4 regions of the Devosia sp. Soil_C_22 genome follow, and region 1 is predicted to be linked to each of the others. Evidence: predicted binding sites of a transcription regulator. Region 1 holds the regulator's gene; each other region holds the start of a gene.
What was found. Region 1 encodes LexA, which represses DNA repair genes until DNA is damaged. Its sites were predicted from a motif close to TGTTCNNNNTGTGTTCNG; they were not measured.

Region 1 (2,934 bases):
AGCTGCGTTTCCTCGCCGCGCATCACGTCCTCGGCGCCGACATCGCGCATGCACACGCCCGGCAGGATGCGCGGGTCGAGCTCGCCGGGCATGTCAGGCCAAACGGCCCCGTTGGCGAGCGTCCGCAAGTCGGCGGGGGCATCGAGATAGGGCGCTTCGATCCAGCCCTGGCGGGCTCCGGCCATGCCGCAGATCACCACCTCGCTGACGCCGTCGGCCTCGCTGCCGAGCAGCCCGGTCAGTACTTCGGGATATTGCTCGCGGCTCAGCCGGCCCATGCCGTCGGGCGAGGAGCGCGAGAACGCGATCTCGCCATCGCCATCAATGCCCCAGGCGCGCAGATTGGAGGTGCCCCAATCGACCGCGACCCACTCGACTTGTCCTGCCAAATTCTTCTCCCTGACGTGCCGGCGGAAGGCCGGACGTGGTGTCGCCTAAAGCGCGGTCGGGAAGGTGATCCACTCTCCCGGTAGGATCGCGCCGATGCGACCGCGGACGATGTGTCCGCGAAGCGCGCCGGAACCTAGCGTCTTTGGCACCAAGACCCTAGTGCAACTGTCGTCTATCGGCTCTGATTTCATAAGAAAAAAAGGGCCGGCGCGAAGCCGGCCCCAGGACCCGATTGGCGGTGGGTCAAACTCAGTATTTGCGCAGCAGCCCGACGAGACGGCCCTGCACCTTCACCCGGTCGGGCGGGAAGATGCGGGTCTCGTAGGCCGGATTGGCCGCTTCGAGGGCCACCGAATTGCCGCGGCGGCGCAGGCGCTTCAGCGTGGCTTCCTCTTCATCGACCAGCGCGACGACGATCTCGCCGGTCGAGGCCATGTCCTGCTTGCGGATGAGCACGGTGTCGCCATCGAAGATGCCGGCATCGATCATCGAGTCGCCGCGCACTTCGAGCGCATAGTGCTCGCCAGGCCCGAGCATTTCGGGCGGAATGGCGATGGTGTGGCTATGGGTCTGGATCGCCTCGATGGGCGTACCGGCCGCGATGCGGCCCATGACCGGGATGGAGACGGAGCGATAGGGCTCGTCGGCCGGCGCTGCCGCAGCCGGGCGGGGCGGAGGAGCGGCGACGCGGCCGAGATTGCCTTCGATAACCGACGGCTCGAAGCGCGCCTTGCGGCCGCCGAGCGAGGGGTTCATCGAATCGGGCAGCTTGATCACCTCGAGCGCCCGGGCCCGGTTGGGCAGGCGGCGGATGAAGCCGCGCTCCTCGAGCGCGGTGATCAGCCGGTGGATGCCGGACTTGGAGCGCAAATCGAGCGCGTCCTTCATCTCGTCGAAGGAAGGTGGAATACCTGACTCTTTCATCCGCTCGTGGATGAACATCAGCAATTCATGTTGCTTGCGCGTCAGCATCTGGCGGCTCCGGTGAGCAGAATCGGAACAAAGACTGAACGTGTTGTATCCGTTCCAGTTATGTTCTGCAACCGTGCGGTAAATATCCGGTTAGCGACGGGGTGCTGTCGGCGCCAAAACGTACGGGATTCCGGGGTTAGGCGCCCCAGTTGAGGGGGATGACGTCGACAATCTCGCCAGGCGGGACGCCGGGCGAATCCTCGGGCAGGACGATCAGCGCATCGGCCAATGCCAGAGAGCTCGAATGGCTGGAATCGGTCTCGAAGATCGGATCGACCTGCAGGAAGCCGATATCGTTGCGGCTGAGCGTGGCGCGCATGTAGTGGCGGCGCGGGCCATTGGCGGGCAGGCCCTTCAGCGTCGGCGCGCCGATGCGGGGCCAGTAGGGGTCGGCAAAGCCCGTCATGGCGCGCAGGGCCGGCTTGATGATGATGGTCGAGGTGACGAGCGCCGAGACCGGGTTGCCGGGGAGGCCGAAGACGAGCGCCTTGCCGCGGGTGCCGAACATCAGCGGCTTGCCCGGACGCATCCTCAGTTTCCAGAAATCGAGCTCGACGCCGAGGTCGCGCAACACTTCCTGCACGTAGTCGCGCTCGCCGACACTGGCGCCGCCAGTGGTCACCAGCATGTCGATGCCCTGGTCGAAGGCCGAGAGCAGGGCATCCTCGATCTTCTTCGTGTCGTCAGGCACGATGCCGAGGTCGATCACCTCGGCGGCGTAGGGCGCGAGCAGCGGGATAAGGCCGTAGCTGTTCGAGGCGATGATCTGGTCGGGGCCCGGCGTCGAGCCGGGCGGCACCAGCTCGTCGCCGGTGGCGACTACCGCGATGCGCGGACGTTTCGTCACTGTCAGCTCGGGGCGATTGGCGGAGGCGGCGAGGTTGAGCATGCCGGGCGTGAGCGCCACGCCGGCCGGCAGCAGTTCGGTGCCGCGCTTGAAGTCGAAGCCTTGCTTGCGGACAGAATGGCCGGCCACCGGGGTCTTTTCGAAGCTGATCTGGTTGCCCTTGGCGGTCGCTTCTTCCTGCATGATCACGGCGTCGGCGCCGATCGGCATGGGCGCGCCCGTGAAGATGCGGACGCACTGGCCATGCTCCATCATGCCGACGAAGCGAGCCCCGGCCTGCGAGGTGCCGGCGAGCTTCAGCGGGCGGCCGGGCACCACTTCGGCGGCGCGCACGGCGTAGCCGTCCATGGCGCTGGCATCGAAGGGCGGCTGGTTGTGGGTGGCGACGAGCGGCTTGGCGAGCACGCGGCCGTGGGCGCGGGACAGCGGTACGGCTTCGCTGCCGAGATCGGGGAGCTTGCGGAAGACGCGCTGCAGCGCCTCGTCCACCGGCATCATCGCTGGAAATCCCCCGATTTGCCGCCCGATTTCTGCTCGAGCTGCACCGCCGCGATGCGCATGGCGCGATCGTGCGACTTGGCCATGTCGTAGAGCGTGAGCGCGGCGACCGAGGCGGCGGTCATCGCTTCCATCTCGACGCCGGTCTGCGCTGTGGTTTCAGCCGTGGCGGTGACCAGCAGGGCAGGGCCGTCGCCGACGATCTCGACGCTGACGCTGGTCAGCGG
Region 2 (2,934 bases), 1.3 Mb from region 1:
GGCGCTGGCCCTGCCCGACACCATGACCGGTACGGTGATGATCACCGTCCACCCCGACGCCATCGCGCCCGATGCGCTGAAGCACGTGACGCGGATCCTCGCGCTGGGGCCCGAGGCCGACAAGGTGATCGCCAGCTTCTGCAAGGCGGTCGGCGAGAAGGTGCCGAAGACCAAGGTGCCCGACGACGAGCATGTGCTCTACTGGCACCGGGCGGCGGGCACCGTGCCCAAGCTGGTGACGGTGGAAAAGCCCAGACAGCAGCACAAGCGCCACATCCGCAAATATGCCGAAGGCGCGCTGACCGACGAGCGCAGCTTCTATTTCCGCGGGCCGGAGGGGAAGCTGAACCTCAAGGCGCAGAACCTGGTGATGTTCCTGCAGATCGCCGACGGCCTCGACGATGAGACCTGGGCCTACCACTTCGGGCGCGGCGACTATTCGAAGTGGTTCCGCATCTGCATCAAGGACGATGAGCTCGCCGAGGAGGCCGAAGCGATTGAAGCGGAGGAGCCCGAGGACAGCCGGGACAGGATCGCCGAGATCGTCAAGGCGCGCTACACCCAGCCGGCCAAGGCAGCCGAATAGCGGGCTGGAGCACTTTCGCCAAGGCGAAAACCCAGACGGGCACCGGGCGTGCGGCCACTGGATCCCCGCCCTCGCGGGGATGACGCCGAGTTTGGAGGTCGCTTCGAATGTGAAACGCTAGAACCACATCCACTTGCGCGGCCGCGGCGGCGGGCCTTCCACGATGGCGAGGCTCGCGACCATCTGCTCGACTTCGCGCAGTTCCTGGGCTGTGGGCATCTCCTCGCACAGGTAGGTCGCGTTGATCAGGTGCTCGCCGTCCACCACGCACCAGGCCTGGCAGTAAGCGAAATCGTCGGCGGAAAAGACCATCGTCGCCCGCGTGCGATCGGCCGGTTCCAGCAGATCATCTTCGAGCACGGTGCCTGCGCCCGCGAGCCAGCGCTTGAGGATGACGCCAGGATCAATCACGCCGTCAGTCTCCGCGTCGCCACCGACCCATGTTATTTGCAATGCATTGCTATTTGTTCGATCTATTCGCGCAACCGTCTTTGTTAACTCAGATTCACCTGAGATTGACTGCCAGTTCACATCAAGTGCAATGCTTAGCTTTATACTCGTCCCAGCCAACGACATTGTCCTTCTAAAATTAATCTTGTATTTGAAACAAGATGACATCGATGGTCAAGCGTCGCGCACATCACATCTAGCACCGCACACGGCAAAAGGGGGGGTTGGCCGTCGACCGGGCGGTTTGCAGCCTGCCCAGTTGGCCCGGCGTGAATTGCGAACAAAGCGCGAATAGTGCTTCCTGATCCGGACTTTTATCCGGACCGATTCGCGTGCTCGACACCCCCGCCTATCTCGACAAGCTGAACCCCCAACAGCGGCTGGCCGTCGAGCATATGGGCGGCCCGCTGCTGGTGATCGCCGGGGCCGGCTCGGGCAAGACCAACACGCTGGCGCATCGGGTGGCCCACCTGATCGTCAACGGCGCCGATCCGCGCCGCATCCTGCTGATGACCTTCTCGCGCCGCGCCTCGGGCGAGATGCAGCGCCGGGTCGAGCGGCTGGTGGTGCAGGTGATGGGCAAGAACGCGGGCATCGTCACCGATGCGCTGAGCTGGGCCGGCACCTTCCACGGCATCGGCGCGCGCCTGCTGCGCGAATATGCCGAGCAGATCGGGCTGAGGCCGGAATTCTCGATCCACGACCGCGAGGACTCCGGCGACCTGATCAACATCATCCGCCACGAGATGGGGTTCTCGGAAGCCAAGAAGCGCTTTCCCACCAAGGGCACCTGCCTTGCCATCTACTCGCGCGTCGTCAACGCGCAGGGCGATCTCGACCGCGTGCTGAAGGACCATTTCCCCTGGGTCGCCATGTGGGAAGCCCAGCTGCGCGAGCTGTTCGGGGCCTATGTCGATGCCAAGCAGAACCAGCAGGTGCTCGATTACGACGACCTGCTGCTCTACTGGGCCGCGATGATGCGCGAGCCGGCGATCGCCGACGATATCGGCCAGCGCTTCGACCACGTGCTGGTCGACGAGTACCAGGACACCAACAGCCTGCAGGCCTCTATCCTCTTGGCGCTGAAGCCGCAGGGCGACGGGCTGACCGTGGTCGGCGACGACGCGCAGTCGATCTACTCGTTCCGCGCCGCCACGGTGCGCAACATCCTCGATTTCCCGGCTGCCTTCTCGCCGCCGGCGCGCATGGTGACGCTGGATCGCAACTATCGCTCGACCCAGCCGATCCTCGAGGCGGCCAACGCGGTGATCTCGGAGAGCACCGAACGCTTCACCAAGAACCTGTGGAGCGAGCGTATCGCCACCGAAAAACCGCGGCTGGTGACGGTGAAGGACGAGCCGAGCCAGGCCCGCTACGTGGTCGAAAGCGTGCTGAGCTGCCGCGAAGGCGGCACGACACTGAAGCAGCAGGCGGTGCTATTCCGCACCTCATCCCATTCGGCCGAACTCGAGATCGAGCTCACCCGCCGAAACATCCCGTTCGTGAAGTATGGCGGGCTCAAATTCCTCGACAGCGCCCACATCAAGGATGTGATGGCGCTGCTGCGCTTTGTCGACAACCCGCGTGACCGCGTCGCCGGCTTTCGCGTGCTGCAGCTGCTTCCCGGCATTGGTCCCGGCGCGGCGGGGAAGCTCCTCGACCGGATGGCGGAGAGCGCCGACCCGCTGGCTGAATTGCTGGCCGCCCCGCCACCGCCGCGCGGTTCGGAGGGCTGGCCCGGCTTCATCGAGGTGATCGACCATCTCGGACGCGGCACGGCCGGCTGGCCGGCCGAACTGCTGCGCGCCCGCATGTGGTACGAGCCGCTGATGGAGGCGGTGTACGAAGACGCCGAGATCCGCAAGGAGGACATCTACCAGCTCGAGCAGATCGCCGGC
Region 3 (2,934 bases), on a different contig from region 1:
ATCGTCGGAGCGGGCAGGAAGATCGCCGCAACGGCGTGCAGTCCATCCGCGTCGACCTCGACAAGATCGACCGCGTCGTCAACATGGTGGGCGAACTGGTCATCACCCAGTCCATGCTCACCCAGCAGATGGATGAAACCCTGCGCGCCCGCTACCAGGAACTGGTGCGCGGCCTCGAAGTCCTGGCCCAGACCACCCGTGGCCTGCAGGATTCAGTGATGTCGATCCGCGCCCAACCGGTGAAGACCGTGTTCAGCCGGATGCCGCGCCTCGTCCGCGAGCTCGCCAGCAAGACCGGCAAGAAGATCCGGCTCGAAACCATCGGCGAGAACACCGAGATCGACAAGACGATCATCGAACAGCTTTCCGATCCGCTCACCCACATGATCCGCAACTCGGCCGACCACGGCATCGAGAGCCCGGAAAAGCGGCTCGCCGCCGGCAAGCCCGAATCGGGCACGGTGCGGCTCTCGGCCGAGCAGGCCGGCGGCTCGATCCTGATTGCCGTCGAGGACGATGGCGGCGGCATCAACCGCGAGCGCGTGTTGCAGGTGGCGCGCGAGCGCGGCGTCGTCGGCCCCGACCAGCAGCTTTCCGACGAGCAGATCGACCAGCTGATCTTTGCGCCCGGCTTCTCTACCGCCTCAGAAGTGAGCGACATTTCCGGCCGCGGCGTCGGCATGGATGTCGTTCTCTCCAATATCAAGAAGATCGGCGGCTCGGTGCATGTGAAGAGCTGGGCCGGCCGCGGCACGCGCATGACGCTGAAGCTGCCGCTGACGCTCGCGGTGCTCGACGTCATGCTGGTCAAGGTCGCCCACTGCCCCTACGTCATCCCGCTCTCCTCGATCGTCGAGACGATCCAGTGCGCCCGCGCCAATTTCTCGCGCATGCCGACTGGCGGCCAGGTGCTGCAGGTGCGCGGCGAGTACGTACAGGTGGTCGACCTCGCCACCCGCTTCGAGATGACCACCGAAGTGGCGCGTGACAACCGCTTCGTAGTGCTGTGCGAGGCCGAGGGCGGCGTGAAGGTCGCGCTCATTGTTGACGACATCATCGGCCAGCAGCAGGTCGTCATCAAATCGCTGGAAGAGAACTTCCAGTCCATCGAAGGCATTGCCGGCGGCACCATCCTTGGTGACGGCAATGTCGCCCTGATCGTGGACGTGCAGGGCCTCAAGTCCCACTCCTCCCCCCACAAGAGCGCCGCGTGAGCGGCATGATGCCGGCAGGAGCCGGTTCGGAAAGGCCAGAACATGGAAGCCCTCGCATTCAAGGATGACTACACCAACGGCTCCGGCACCCAGGCCGCCAACAGCCTGCAGCTGATCGCCTTCTCGATCGGCGAGCAGACCTACGGCGTCGAGATCACCACGGTGCGCGAGATCCGCGCCTGGAATGGCGCGACCCCGCTGCCCAACACGCGCGATTTCGTGCGCGGCGTGATCAACCTGCGCGGCACGATCGTTCCGATCTTCGACCTGCGCGCCCGCTTCGGCGAAGGCCAGACCTCCCCGACCAAGAACCACGTCGTGGTGGTGATGTCGGTGGGCGACAAATGGGTCGGCATCCTCGTCGATGCCGTGTCCGACATCCTGACGGTGTCCAAGGAAGACATCCACAACGTCCCCGAGGGCAACTCGATCGACACCGAGCTGCTCAACGGCATCGTCACCCACGATAGCCGCATGGTCGGCCTCATCGACCTCCACGCCGTCGTCTCCGGCGCCCGCGTCGACGCCTGATCGTAGGCCCAAGCTTGCGTGCGAGGCCGCCTCCGGGCGGCCTTTGCTTTTGAGTCGGCTTGACTCTGCCCCGGACTCTGGTGTTCCCTATTTGTTCTCTCGTGAGCAGATAGGAGGCTCGGTATGCGGGGCCTCGCCATTGCTGATCTCGATGCCTTGCGGCGCAGGATTGCTGCGCTGGAAAAGCGGCCCGTGCTGGCCGACGGGGTGGCTATTGCCGCGGCGCGGCCGGGCCGGCCGGTGGCGGCTAATGACACGCGTCCGCGTATCGAGGAATTGCTCGCCATTCCGCCCGGCGTGTTGCACGAGGTGTTCGTCGACGAACAGCGCAACGGTACGGCGGGACTGGGCTTTGCGCTCGGGCTCGCGCGCGGGCTGCTCGGCGGCGGTCGGCAGGCGATTCTCTATCTGCAGCTGGTCGAGCAGGCCCAGGAAATGGGCGTACCCTATGCACTGGGGCTCAACCGCTTCGGCATCGACCCCGACCAGCTGATCCTCGCCCGCACCAATTCGCTCACCGAGCTGCTCTGGGCCATGGAGGAGGCGATTGCCTGCCGGGCCGTGGCCGGGGTGATCGCCGATATCCATGGGCGTCCCAAGGCACTCGATTTCACCGTGTCGCGCCGACTGTCACTGCGCAGTTCGGCCGGCGGCAGCTCGGTTTTCCTCATCCGCTATGGGCGGGAACGAGAGGCGAGCGCAGCAAAACTGCGCTGGCGGGTGGAGCCCGGACTGAGCGCCGGGCAGCCTTTCGATCCGCAGGCGCCGGGCCCGCCCCGCTACCTCGTCGACATCGAAAAACGGCGGCTCGCCGGGAAAAGCCCGCGGGTCGAAACCATGCGCCTAACCCTGGACTGGACTGAAAATGGGTTCGTTTCTGCTGAAGACGGAAGCCGGACCGGCCAAAGCTCTGCCGCGCCGTCACCTCGCTTTGTCGCTGCCGCGCTGGGCGACCGATACTCTCAGGCGGGCTGATCCCGCCCTTGCGGCCTCCGGGCGCCCGCTGGCGCTGTGGGAGAAGCAGAAGGGCGCGATGAAGCTCATGGCCGTGGACGCTACCGCCGCAGGAAAAGGGCTGGCGCCGGGCCAGAACCTCTCCGATGCGCGCGCCCTCGTGCCCGATCTCGAAGTCCGCGAGGCCGATCGCAACGCGCTCGAGCATATCTTCGCCGATTTCGCCGACTGGCAT
Region 4 (2,934 bases), 850 kb from region 1:
GGGCGAGCCGGTCGCCATCGCCGTGGCTCTGGCCGACAAGCTCGACACCCTCACCGGCTTCTGGGCCATCGACGAAAAGCCGACCGGCTCGCGCGACCCGTTCGCATTGCGCCGTGCGGCGCTGGGCGTGATCCGAATTTTGCTGGACAATCGTCTGCGGGTTTCGATGGTTGATATGCTTGCTGCAGCCTTCGACAGGCGCGCTGAGCAGGCGGGCAGAGATAGGAAGAGGAAGATCGACGATGCAGTCGACGCCCTTGAGGCCGCTTTCGGAGCGACGGTCGGTTTGGGTAACGTACAGGAACAATTCCAACGGCTAGGCGATGAGGAAGCGGACAAGCTGATCAACGCTCTCCTCAACCTACTAGGGTTCGTTTCTGAACGACTGCGGGTACAGTTGCGGGATCAAGGTGCGCGTCACGATCTCTTTGATGCAATCGATCCTGAAATCGCGGACGTGGTCGAAGTCGTAGAACGCGTCGACGCTCTGTCGAATCTCCTCGGCTCCGAGGACGGCAAGAACCTGCTCGCCGGCTATCGCCGCGCCGCCAATATCCTCAGCGCCGAGGAAAAGAAGGACGGCCGGAAATACGATGCGCCGGTGATCGAGGAGCAGCTGAAGCTCGATCAGGAAATCGGCCTCGCCGATGCGATCATGAAGGCCGACGCGGCCGTCGCCGCCAAGGTGAACGCCAACGACTATCACGGCGCCATCGCGGCCCTTGCGACGCTGCGCCAGCCGGTCGATGCATTCTTCGAGGCGGTGCTGGTCAACGACGCCGACCCGGCCGTCCGCGCCAACCGGCTCAACCTCCTCGCCAAGCTGCGCGACACGATGCGCCTGGTGGCGGATTTTTCGAAGGTTGCGGGCTAAGCCGGTCATCGGCCCACCCACAGCGGGTGGTATTGAGTTGCACGATACCTCCCACCCACAGGGTCACCCCGGCGCAGGCCGGGGCCCATCCTGAGGTCTCTCCGACCTTCACCGATAGCAGCGGCCATCTCAGGATGGATCCCGGCCTGCGCCGGGATGACACCGCGCGTATGGCGCGCGCTGGGTTCAGCCGAACGTCACATTCCCCTCAGCATCCATCGCGAATCCCGGGTTCCAAGCAATCTCCCACGCATGGTCGTCCGGATCAGCGACGTAGCCGCGCAGCCCGCCATGCAGCGGCGCATCGGCCGGCCGAATGATCTTGCCGCCCGCGCCCGCGAGCGCCGCGATCAGCGGCTCCACCTCATGCTGCTCGACCACATTATGCGCCAGCGCGAACGGCGCCGGTCCGCGCAACCCGCTCCGCCCCATATCCACCTCGAGCGAGGCCAACAGGTAGGTGCCGAGCACCAGCCCGTTGAGCTGGTAGAAGACGATCTCCTCGTTCTCGAACACCGGCGTCCAGCCGAAGCCCTCGACGTAGAACCGCCTGGAACGCTGGAGATCGGTGGTCCCCAGCGTGATGACCGATACGCGCTGCTGCATGGGAAGACTCCTTCGTCCGCACCCTAACGCAAAAACTAGGAAACTTATCCCCGCACGTTCGTTCTTGTTCTGTTCTCATTGGGATGCTATTCCTAATGGAACGTTACCCCACGCGAGTCGCGTTGGGGTGTTGGAGAACAGCCATGCGGCTCACCGCACCGAATTTCGAGCAACTGGAGCGCCTCAACGGCACGCGCGACGCCGACCTGATCGCGCGGCGCTATGTCGATCCGGCGCTCAATCGCGGCCGTGGCGCGCAGACCAACAAGGGCAGCCGCTACGACAAGGAAGCGCGCGTCGAGTTCGACGATGGCTGGGGCATGGTCGAGGACCTGAAGCCGTTCGAGACCATCGAGCATATCGAGCGCGCCCGCACCATCATCACCCGCAACGAGAGCCCGGATATCGGCTTTGATCGCTCGATCAACGCCTATCGCGGCTGCGAGCATGGCTGCTCGTACTGCTTTGCGCGCCCCACGCACGCCTATCTCGGCCACTCGCCGGGGCTGGAGTTCGAGCGCGACATCTACGTCAAGACCAATGCGGTGGAGCAGCTGCGGCGCGAGCTGGCCGACAAGCGCTACAAGCCCAAGCCGATCGCCATGGGCACGAACACCGACCCGTACCAGCCGGCCGAGCGCAAGCACAAGCTGACGCGCGGCATCCTCGAGCTGCTGCTGGAGACCAGGCACCCGGTGACCATCACCACCAAGTCGGCTCTGGTGGTGCGCGACCTCGATATCCTGAAGCCCATGGCCGAGCTCAACCTCGTGCGCGTGGCGCTGTCGATCACCAGCATGGACCACAAGCTCAGCCGCAAGATGGAGCCGCGGGCCTCGACGCCGGAAAAGCGCCTCGAAGCCGTGCGGCTGCTGTCGGAAGCCGGCGTGCCGACCATGGTCATGGCCGCCCCGATGATCCCGGCGATCAACGACATGGAGCTCGAGCGCATCCTCGATGCCGCGGCGGCCCAGGGCGCGCTCGACGCCAGCGCCATCCTCGTGCGGCTGCCGCTCGAAGTGCGCGACATCTTCCGCGAGTGGCTGCTGAGGCATTTCCCCGACCGGGTCAGCCACGTCATGAGCCTCATCCGCGACGCCCGCGGCGGCAAGGACAACGACCCGAACTTTCACACCCGCTTCACCGGCGAGGGCCCGTACGCGACGCTGATCCGCCAGCGCGTCGACATGGCCAAGGAGCGCTACGGGCTGAACAAACCCATCCCGCCGCTGCGCACGGATCTGTTCGTGCCGCCACGGGTGGACGACGGGCAGATGAGCTTGTTCTGAGATCCGTGCCTGTGGCCGCCCCCTCCACCGCCTACGGCGGTCCCCCTCCCCCGCTTCGCAGGGGAGGATCGCGGCGAGATCGTGCCACAACAATCCTCCCCCGTGCACGGGGAGGGGGACCAGCGAAGCTGGTGGAGGGGGCGGCCACACGCACCGACTCTTCCT

Region 2: the regulator LexA is predicted to act here: its motif matches at 1,313-1,330, upstream of AC3A6I_RS15255 (ATP-dependent helicase).
Region 3: the regulator LexA is predicted to act here: its motif matches at 1,827-1,844, upstream of AC3A6I_RS18625 (ImuA family protein).
Region 4: the regulator LexA is predicted to act here: its motif matches at 1,540-1,557, upstream of AC3A6I_RS04880 (PA0069 family radical SAM protein).

The regions. Positions count from the first base shown of each region.
Region 1 covers NZ_JBDGIY010000001.1:1,899,634-1,902,567, forward strand. Annotated here, with positions in the region: gene AC3A6I_RS09040 (2-dehydro-3-deoxygalactonokinase) at 1-389, opposite strand, end outside; gene lexA (transcriptional repressor LexA) at 640-1,362, opposite strand; gene AC3A6I_RS09050 (molybdopterin molybdotransferase MoeA) at 1,499-2,707, opposite strand; gene moaC (cyclic pyranopterin monophosphate synthase MoaC) at 2,704-2,934, opposite strand, start outside.
Region 2 covers NZ_JBDGIY010000001.1:3,158,108-3,161,041, forward strand. Annotated here, with positions in the region: gene AC3A6I_RS15245 (HAD family hydrolase) at 1-586, shown strand, start outside; gene AC3A6I_RS15250 (hypothetical protein) at 704-997, opposite strand; gene AC3A6I_RS15255 (ATP-dependent helicase) at 1,369-2,934, shown strand, end outside.
Region 3 covers NZ_JBDGIY010000002.1:316,020-318,953, reverse strand. Annotated here, with positions in the region: gene AC3A6I_RS18635 (chemotaxis protein CheW) at 1-1,214, shown strand, start outside; gene AC3A6I_RS18630 (chemotaxis protein CheW) at 1,257-1,745, shown strand; gene AC3A6I_RS18625 (ImuA family protein) at 1,869-2,720, shown strand; gene AC3A6I_RS18620 (Y-family DNA polymerase) at 2,611-2,934, shown strand, end outside.
Region 4 covers NZ_JBDGIY010000001.1:1,052,129-1,055,062, reverse strand. Annotated here, with positions in the region: gene glyS (glycine--tRNA ligase subunit beta) at 1-874, shown strand, start outside; gene AC3A6I_RS04885 (VOC family protein) at 1,061-1,480, opposite strand; gene AC3A6I_RS04880 (PA0069 family radical SAM protein) at 1,624-2,769, shown strand.